Regions from separate parts of the Hafnia alvei genome, predicted to be linked through region 1. Evidence: predicted binding sites of a transcription regulator. Region 1 holds the regulator's gene; each other region holds the start of a gene.

Region 1 (3,286 bases):
AAATGGTAGTAACAGAATTTGCCAACGGGGTTATCTGGATGCTGATTGGCCAGCTTTTCGAGCGCTGATAGTTCAATATCCATCGAGAAGTGCTGAGGATAGCGGTGGTACAGAATATCGTCGGCAACCGTTTTGAGCCGTTCTGTAATGACCTGAGCATTGCGGCGTATTATCGCTTCGGCTTGGCTTTTTTCTACCAGCTTTTGTACTTCATCAGGCTGAGACAGGCTAACGGTGATGTGTTCTTGTAAGTCTAGCGCGACCTGAAAATAGCGCAGCAGGCGTTTGTATTCTGGGTTGTGCACCAATGACAGCATGTGCATTTGTTGATAGATCTGGGTAATGAGATCCATCACTTTTTGCTGGCGTTGCAGCAACGGAGGCAGCGCGGTTTCAGGATCGATATGCTGAGTTAGTAGGCTGTATTTGGCTTCCATGTAGTCGCCAAGCTGGATGTATAGCTGGCTTAGGTTTTCGCGGATCGGTTGCCCTTTCCACAACAGGAACCAAAACCAAGTGAAGGCGCCATACCAAATCGTGCCGACAATATACAGCAGTGGCCCGTGCCAGATAGGCACGCTTCCAGCCATACTCAGGGTAAAAATAGAGGCAACCAGCGCAGCAGGCATGAGCCGCGCGTGAAGTGGGCTAATCTCACCGTTAACGCCCAGTAACAAGGCTAAACCGAGCATGATCAACGGTAGGGGAATTTGCCAGAGTAAGCATTGCTGTAGCAGAAAACTGCTGAAGGCAAATAAGCTGCCGCCAACGACTAATCGTTTGATAAAGCGTTTATGAGGTGTATCGAGCCCAGCGATATTGCAGCAGGCGGGAACTAAAGAGAACATCAGCCCGAGTTGTAGATTACCTATCAACAGGCCGAATAGCACAGGAAGACACAGCACCAGCGTTTGACGCAGTGCGTAGTTGACTTCCGGGTGGTAGATGAACCGCCGCCACATAGCTAAAGAAACCCGTGCAGCAAGGCTACACGGGCATCATTTATCAGCGAGTGCCGTAAACGACGATGGTTTTTCCGTGTGCGGAGATCAGGTTTTGATCTTCCAGCATCTTCAGAATACGACCAACGGTTTCACGGGAACAGCCAACGATCTGGCCGATTTCCTGACGAGTGATCTTGATCTGCATACCATCTGGATGAGTCATGGCATCCGGCTGTTTGGCCAGATTAAGCAGGGTCTGAGCGATACGACCGGTTACGTCCAAGAACGCAAGGTTGCCGACTTTTTCAGAGGTAACCTGTAAACGGCTAGCCATCTGAGCAGACAGGCGCATCAGAATATCTGGATTGACCTGAATGAGCTGGCGGAATTTCTTGTAAGAAATTTCAGCCACTTCACAGGCGGTTTTTGCACGAACCCAGGCGCTACGTTCTTGCCCTTCCTCAAATAAGCCTAGTTCACCAATGAAATCGCCCTGATTCAGATAAGAAAGGATCATTTCTTTGCCTTCTTCATCTTTAATCAATACAGCAACGGAGCCCTTAACGATGTAGTACAGGGTTTCAGCCTTTTCACCTTGGTGGATCAGGGTACTTTTGGACGGATACTTGTGGATATGGCAATGAGACAAGAACCATTCAAGAGTCGGGTCTGTTTGCGGTTTGCCGAGAACCATTCGCTATTATCCTCTGTTGTTATCGCTGCCCTAATATCGGGATACTGATCCTGACAGTGTGCTTATCGTGGCACGGGGCTTTGCTTATTAACTTGTTATAGCACTTCATAATCGAGATATAGAGTAATAGGCTAAGGTAATTATTTCCTATAGTTATTGATCTATACCCGTTTCAATCCATAAAGATCCATTTCGGCATAGTTTGTAGCACAGCTTTGTGCAGGTGTCTTGTGTTGTCTCGCTTCAGCATCAAGAAGTGAGGCCTCGGATTGCCTGTTTTTCATAGAAAGCGTAGTCTGATGCCAAAATTTAACCAAAGGGGTGATAAACATGCAGGCACGAGTGAAATGGGTTGAAGGGATGACTTTTCTGGGTGAATCTGCTTCAGGACACCAGATCCTTATGGATGGAAACGCTGGCGATAAAGCACCAAGCCCAATGGAAATGGTGCTCATGTCTGCGGGCGGATGCAGTGCGATTGACGTGGTGTCTATTTTGCAGAAAGGGCGAATGGACGTGCGCGACTGTGAAGTGAAATTAACCTCTGAGCGCCGCGAAGAAGCTCCTCGTTTGTTTACTCACATTAATCTGCATTTTATCGTCACCGGCAAAGGGCTGACCGATAAAGCCGTTGAACGTGCGGTTGCATTATCTGCTGAAAAGTATTGCTCGGTAGCGCTGATGTTAGGCCAAGCGGTGAATATTACCCACAGCTTTGAGGCTATCGTGGTTGAGTAACGACTACTCCCAAGCATAGTTCTGGCATTCCCAACGCAATAAATCCAAGAATCGCCGTGCTGTTAAGGTTAGCGGCGATTTTCGTGAATAGAACACGCAATACTGAGCGGTGGGTAGATCGTCGATAGGCAATGAACAGAGTGTATTCTCTAGCCCCAGTGGCGCCCGCATCGCCCGAGCCACGATGGTAAGGTATTGTGCCTGTTGTACCATGCTTAATGCGCAAACCACGGAGTCGGTTCGGATCGGTGATTGGCTAAGCTGGAGGTAAAAATTCCCCATCGCTAATTCTAGCTGTTGGTAGTAGCCCATATCAGTTTCGGGTATCAACCATTTTGCGTGCTTCAACTCTTCTAACGATTTTGCCTGAGCAAATGGGTTGTCTCGGTGGGCGATAATGCAAAAGGGCGATTCAAACAGCGGCTCACGTACGAGATCCATTGGCGTCGTTTCAGCGGTTAATGTGCCGATGGCGAAATCTAATTTGCCTTCACGTAAAGCCGGTAGAAGCGTCGAGAGCTGAGCCTCTTTGGCATGTATGTTGGCCTGTGGAAACTGACACTTAAAGGTATCAGCCGCTTGGGGAAACACGGTTAAGGTAATTAGCGAAGAAAAACCTACGGAGACAGAGCCTTGAGAATATTGGCTAATTTGTTCAATTTCGTCTGCCGCACGTTGTAATTCCTCCAAAATAAGCTGCGAGCGTGCCGCAAATGCGCTGCCTGTTTCAGTTAGCATCATTCCTTTGGCCCCGCGCACGATAAGCTGTGTGTTTAACGTATGTTCCAATTCCTTAATTGCTCTGCTTATTGCCGGCTGTGACTGGTTTAACGCGCGCGCTGCTGCGCGAATACTTCCACGGCGAATCACTTCCTGAAACGTTTTTAGCTGCTGGATCTTTGGCAGATAT
Region 2 (3,286 bases), 3.9 Mb from region 1:
CAAAGGCAAGAAATAAACTTATGGGAATAACTACACAGAAAGCAGCCAGATAGAGAAAAGCCGATAAATAAAAAGCAAAAAAAAAGCCAACCCGAGGGTTGGCTTGATATGTTCTAGTTTAGAACAGCGCGATTACGCGTCGTTGCTAGGAGTACGACGGCGTGGCGGCTGTGCTGCATCATCACGACGTGGGCCGCGTGGTGCTGCGCTACGATCGCTGCTACCGCGACGGTCATCACGACGAGGTGCACCATCGCGTCCGCCGAAGTTACGACGCTCACCACCTTCACGACCACCACCGAAGTTGCGGCCACCGCGATCGCCTGCTGGGCGCTCACGACGTGGTTCGCGTGCCGGAGCATCACCCATCAGCTGCATGTTCAGCGGCTTGTTGAGGATACGGGTACGGGTGAAATGAGACAGCAGATCACCTGGCATACCTTTAGGCAGCTCGATAGTTGAGTGGGAAGCAAACAGCTTGATGTTACCAATGTAACGGCTGCTGATATCACCTTCGTTAGCGATAGCGCCAACGATATGACGAACTTCAACACCATCATCACGGCCAACTTCAATACGGTACAGTTCCATATCACCAGCTTCACGACGTTCACGACGTGGGGCTGCGCCTTCGCGGGCTTCACGTGGTTCACGTGGCTCACGGTCGCCACGACGAGCGAAACGATCACCGCCGCGTTCGTTGCGATCGTCACGGTCACGGAATTCGCGACGTGGACGACGTTCCATAACTGGATCTGGTGGCAGGATCAGTGGACGTTCGCCCTGTGCCATTTTCAGCAATGCCGCGGCCAGAGTTTCCATATCCAGCTCATCTTCCGGCTGCAGTTTAGTCAGCAGATCGCGGTATTTGTCCAGATCGCTGCTTTCCAGCTGCTGCTGAACTTTAGCGGCAAACTTAGCCAGACGACGTTGACCCAGCAATTCAGCATTCGGGATTTCAACTTCTGGAATAGTCAGCTTCATGATGCGTTCAATGTTGCGCAGCAGACGACGTTCGCGGTTCTCAACGAACAGCAATGCGCGACCAGCACGGCCAGCACGACCGGTACGGCCGATACGGTGAACGTAAGACTCTGAGTCCATAGGGATGTCATAGTTAACAACCAGACTGATACGGTCAACGTCCAGACCACGTGCAGCAACGTCAGTTGCAATCAGGATATCCAAACGACCGTCTTTCAGACGCTCCAGAGTCTGCTCACGCAGAGCCTGATTCATATCGCCATTCAATGCAGCGCTGCTGTAACCGCTACGTTCCAACGCTTCTGCAACTTCCAGAGTGGCATTTTTGGTACGTACGAAGATGATTGCAGCATCAAAATCTTCAGCTTCAAGGAAGCGAACCAGCGCTTCGTTTTTACGCATACCGAACACAGTCCAGTAGCTCTGGCTGATGTCTGGACGTGTAGTGATGCTTGACTGAATGCGTACTTCCTGTGGCTCTTTCATGAAGCGACGGGTAATACGACGAATAGCTTCTGGCATGGTTGCCGAGAACAGCGCCGTTTGGTGCTGTGCTGGGATCTGCGCCATGATGGTTTCAACGTCTTCGATGAAGCCCATACGCAGCATTTCATCAGCTTCATCCAGAACCAAACCGCTCAGGTTAGACAGGTTCAGGGTGCCACGTTTCAGGTGGTCAAGCAGACGACCAGGAGTACCCACAACAATTTGTGGTCCCTGACGCAGAGCGCGCAGCTGTACGTCGTAGCGTTGGCCACCGTACAGAGCAACAACGTTTACGCCGTTCATGTGTTTAGCGAAGTCAGCCATCGCTTCAGAAACCTGAACTGCCAGCTCACGAGTTGGAGCCAGAACCAGCACCTGTGGTGCTTTCAGGCTTGGATCAATATTGTGCAGCAGCGGTAAAGAGAACGCCGCTGTTTTACCGGAACCAGTCTGAGCCATACCCAGAACGTCACGGCCATTTAAAAGGTGAGGAATACATTCCGCCTGGATAGGAGACGGTTTTTCGTAGCCCAGATCTGTCAGGGCTTGGATAATTGGTGCAGCTAACCCTAGGTCAGCAAAAGAAGTTTCGAACTCAGCCATGTACACGTGCCTCATTGATGGCGGCCAGTCTACATAACTCGTCTAGAAAATGGACAATGATTTTCATTGAAAAGTGTGAACCGGCTCAAATTAGATTAAATAACGAACAAAAAGCCCTCACCTCAAGGAGGTGATAAAGCAATTAAAAAGTATAGGCGTAGTTGTTCGTCAGCTATTGCTGGTCCGATTCTGATAGGTCGTCTTGCTCTTGGCCCAAAAGCGCCAATTCCAACAGTGCATAGCGGTGCTCAACAAAGTTATGTACGTTGTTGGCAACCGTCAGTTTGAACAGCGCAGAGGCACTGCTCTTGTCCCCCAGACTCAGGTAATATTTACCTAAATAGAAGTCAGTTTCACTGAGATGCTCAGCGAGCGAAGTGTTATCCGTTGCATCTTCCTGTAAGCGTGTCATCAATGTTTTCTGATTGATGGTGCCCAGGTAGAATTCGACAATATTCCATCCCCATTGATTCCTGTTCGCCTTGTTATATCGCTGTTCCAGCGAGGCAGTGGCTTTCTTTGGATCGATTTCACGTTCCACAAGGTAAAGCCATAACGAACGGAATGGATCATTGGGATCGTCTTGATAAAACGCCTGCAGATCATCCTGCGCTAACGGGTATCGACCACCATAATACAGTGCGATGCCTCGGTTTAAACGCGCGTAGTTATAAGTTGGATCAAGCTCTAGTACAGAATCAAACGCTTCATAGGCGGCATCAAAATTGCCAGCCTGCGTTAAGTAAATCCCCAGATAGTTAAAAACTTCTGGCATATCAGGACGAATAGCCAGCGCTTGCGAAAAATCGTTACGCGCTAAAGCCCTCAGTCCGAGACTATCATACAGTACTCCGCGCTCATATAAAAGCTGTGCGCGTTCATCATCTGTCAATGCACGGCTGGCAAGGATTTGTTCCATGCGCGCCAGCATGACTTCCTGTTGCAGCGAAGGCTGTAACGGAATTGCTAGTACTTCGTCTTTACGCCAATCAAGGTTGCTGCATCCTGCCAGCAGAATTGCTGTCGCAACGTAACACCAGCGCAAGATAGGCTTCATTTCCCAACTCCCGAAGACCAACATCGGATTGATTTCCTATCATCCATATAAGCAAATACATCCTGTATTTGCGTAACAAACGGCTTCCCACCTATGCAGGAAGCCGTAATACTGAACGGCTTGTTATTCAGCAGCTGGAGCAGCAGCCTGTTCTGG
Region 3 (3,286 bases), 2.3 Mb from region 1:
TAAGTATGCGGCCCAGTGAAAAAAACCGCCATCGGCAACGCCGACAGCGGTTTCATCATATCGTGATATTTGATGGGTTATAACAGTCCGGGGAATATAGATCGCAGGCCTGTAACAATAAATTCAATACCTAACGCCATTAATAGCAAACCCATGATTCGCGTGATGACGTTAATGCCTGTTTGACCGAGCAGGCGGACCAGCAACGGTGCAGCCCTAAATAGTAGCCAACAACAGAACGCAAACAGAATAATGGCCAGGGAAAACCCAAGCAGGTTTTGCCAACCGTGGTAGCGAGAACTCCAAACAATCGTTGAGCTGATTGCGCCGGGTCCAGCCATTAATGGCAATGCCAACGGTACAACGCCTACATTTTCTCGGATCGCAGTTTCTGATTTTTCTTGTTTATTCTGCTTATCTTCGCCCAGTTTCCCGCTAATCATCGACATCGCAATGGTCACCACCAAGATGCCCCCCGCAATACGGAAGGAATCAATCGAGATGCCGAAGAACATCAATATTGAATCGCCCAGCAATAAAGAAGAGATCAAAATGATGGCAACTGACGTATTGGCCGTCAGATTGGTTTTGTTGCGTGCCGCAACCGCCTGATAGCTCGTCATGCTAATAAACACCGGCAGAATACCTACTGGGTTTACCAACGCGAAGAGACCAACAAAAAACTTAATGTAACCAGATAAATCCAGCAAAGACTGGCTCACCATGCTCTCCAAAACCAGATTAATAATGCGACTGTCATTTTCAACATTGTCACTAGCAAACCCACTTGGTGAACAATGTTAGCAAATCACAATAGAAGTGATACGTTCTTGCGGCGTAATGTAATGGAAATAATGGCCCCGATCTATGCTCAATGTATTAATTTCTTACTCCATTTACTCAGAAGCGTAAAAAGAGGCTCATTGTTGCAAAATTGTTATTTTATCGATACTTCGCTGCAAAATTCGACGCTTTTGCCCGTTAATGATAAAGACTCTCAGTATCATATTGCTGAAAGGTGTCAGCTTGGCATTTTTGTGATTCAAATCACAAAACAACTACCTAAGAATGGGTAAGCTCAGAGTCACAGTAAAGGCCTGCTATTATCATCTGGCCCACTGATTAGCAGAAAGCCAAACCGTTCATGTTTCACACAGGCTTTACTTCTCCACTGCTAGCTAAGCTGTTTTAGCAAATCAGCCAACGGGAACTTTTCAGTAAGTGAAGTTTCTGAAAGAGAGCACATTTATCTGTCTATACTTGTTGCTTGTGCGGCTCATTGACTAAAAAAGTTTAACATTATCAGGAGAGCATTATGGCTGTAACCAATATCGCTGAACTAGATGCGTTAGTAGCACGTGTTAAAAAAGCCCAGCGTGAGTTTGCCAATTACACTCAAGAGCAAGTAGATAAAATCTTCCGCGCCGCCGCTCTGGCTGCTGCTGATGCCCGTATCCCGTTGGCTAAATTAGCCGTTGAGGAATCAGGTATGGGTATCGTGGAAGATAAAGTGATTAAAAACCACTTTGCATCCGAATATATCTATAACGCTTATAAAGATGAAAAAACCTGTGGCATCCTGTCTCAGGATGACACGTTCGGTACTATCACTATCGCAGAACCTATCGGTATCATCTGCGGTATCGTGCCAACAACTAACCCAACGTCCACGGCAATCTTCAAGGCACTTATCAGCCTGAAAACCCGTAACGGTATCATCTTCTCTCCGCACCCTCGTGCCAAAAATGCGACGAATAAAGCGGCAGATATCGTTCTGCAGGCAGCTATCGCAGCTGGCGCGCCAAAAGATATCATCGGCTGGATCGATCAACCAAGCGTTGAACTGTCTAATCAACTGATGCATCACCCAGACATTAACCTGATTCTGGCCACCGGTGGCCCGGGCATGGTTAAAGCAGCGTATAGCTCTGGTAAGCCTGCTATCGGCGTTGGTGCAGGTAACACACCGGTTGTTGTTGACGAAACTGCCGACATTAAACGTGTTGTTGCTTCTATCTTGATGTCTAAAACCTTCGACAACGGCGTGATCTGTGCTTCAGAACAGTCTGTTATCGTGGTTGACTCCGTGTATGACGCAGTACGTGAGCGTTTCGCCACTCACGGCGGTTACATGCTGCAAGGTAAAGAATTGAAAGCCGTTCAGGATATCATCCTGAAAAATGGCGGCCTGAACGCGGCTATCGTAGGTCAGCCAGCCACTGAAATTGCAAAAATGGCCGGCATTACTGTTCCAGCGACCACCAAGATCCTCATTGGTGAAGTGAAAGTTGTTGATGAGTCTGAACCATTCGCTCATGAAAAACTGTCTCCAACGCTGGCAATGTACCGCGCTAAAAACTTTGAAGAAGCTGTCACTAAAGCTGAGAAATTGGTTGAGATGGGTGGTATCGGCCATACCTCTTGCCTGTACACCGATCAGGATAACCAGCCTGAGCGTGTAAATTACTTCGGCGAAAAAATGAAGACTGCACGTATCCTGATCAACACCCCTGCTTCTCAAGGTGGTATCGGTGACCTGTATAACTTCAAACTTGCTCCATCTTTGACTCTGGGTTGTGGTTCTTGGGGTGGTAACTCCATCTCTGAAAACGTCGGGCCTAAACACCTGATGAACAAAAAAACCGTGGCGAAGCGAGCAGAAAACATGTTGTGGCATAAACTTCCGAAATCTATCTACTTCCGCCGTGGCTCTCTGCCAATCGCGCTGGATGAAGTAGCATCTGATGGTGCAAAACGTGCCTTCATCGTGACTGACCGCTTCCTGTTCAACAATGGTTACGCAGATCAGATCACTAAAGTCCTGAAAGGCCACGGTATCGAAACTGAAGTCTTCTTCGAAGTTGAAGCTGACCCAACGCTGAGCATCGTACGTAAAGGTGCAGAGCTGATGAACTCCTTCAAACCAGACGTGATTATCGCGTTGGGCGGTGGTTCACCAATGGACGCAGCGAAAATCATGTGGGTGATGTACGAACATCCAGAAACTCACTTTGAAGAACTGGCACTGCGCTTCATGGATATCCGTAAGCGTATCTACAAGTTCCCTAAAATGGGCGTGAAAGCGAAAATGATCGCCGTCACCACCACTTCAGGTACCGGTTCAGAAGTCACTCCGTTTGCCGTGGTCACCGACGATGCAACAGGCCAGAAATACCCACTGGCTGACTATGCATTGACACCAGACATGGCGATCGTTGATGCGAACTTAGTGATGAACATGCCAAAATCACTGTGTGCGTTCGGTGGTCTGGATGCCGTAACTCAT

Evidence for each region. Region 1 encodes CRP, which controls carbon source genes, mostly activating them, when cyclic AMP is high. Its sites were predicted from a motif close to ATGTGANNNNNNTCACAT; they were not measured.
Region 2: a site for CRP is predicted at 2,147-2,164, ahead of yrbN (protein YrbN). Genes of this name have one in related genera too.
Region 3: a site for CRP is predicted at 1,036-1,053, ahead of adhE (bifunctional acetaldehyde-CoA/alcohol dehydrogenase). Genes of this name have one in related genera too.

Annotation. Positions count from the first base shown of each region.
Region 1 covers NZ_OZ061315.1:4,451,534-4,454,819, reverse strand. The annotation lists gene AB3Y96_RS20770 (YccS/YhfK family putative transporter) at 1-962, opposite strand, end outside; gene crp (cAMP-activated global transcriptional regulator CRP) at 1,006-1,638, opposite strand; gene AB3Y96_RS20760 (OsmC family protein) at 1,969-2,376, shown strand; gene AB3Y96_RS20755 (LysR substrate-binding domain-containing protein) at 2,380-3,286, opposite strand, start outside.
Region 2 covers NZ_OZ061315.1:592,691-595,976, reverse strand. The annotation lists gene AB3Y96_RS02810 (DEAD/DEAH family ATP-dependent RNA helicase) at 133-2,073, opposite strand; gene yrbN (protein YrbN) at 2,066-2,140, opposite strand; gene nlpI (lipoprotein NlpI) at 2,246-3,130, opposite strand; gene pnp (polyribonucleotide nucleotidyltransferase) at 3,254-3,286, opposite strand, start outside.
Region 3 covers NZ_OZ061315.1:2,170,931-2,174,216, reverse strand. The annotation lists gene AB3Y96_RS10370 (YchE family NAAT transporter) at 78-722, opposite strand; gene adhE (bifunctional acetaldehyde-CoA/alcohol dehydrogenase) at 1,316-3,286, shown strand, end outside.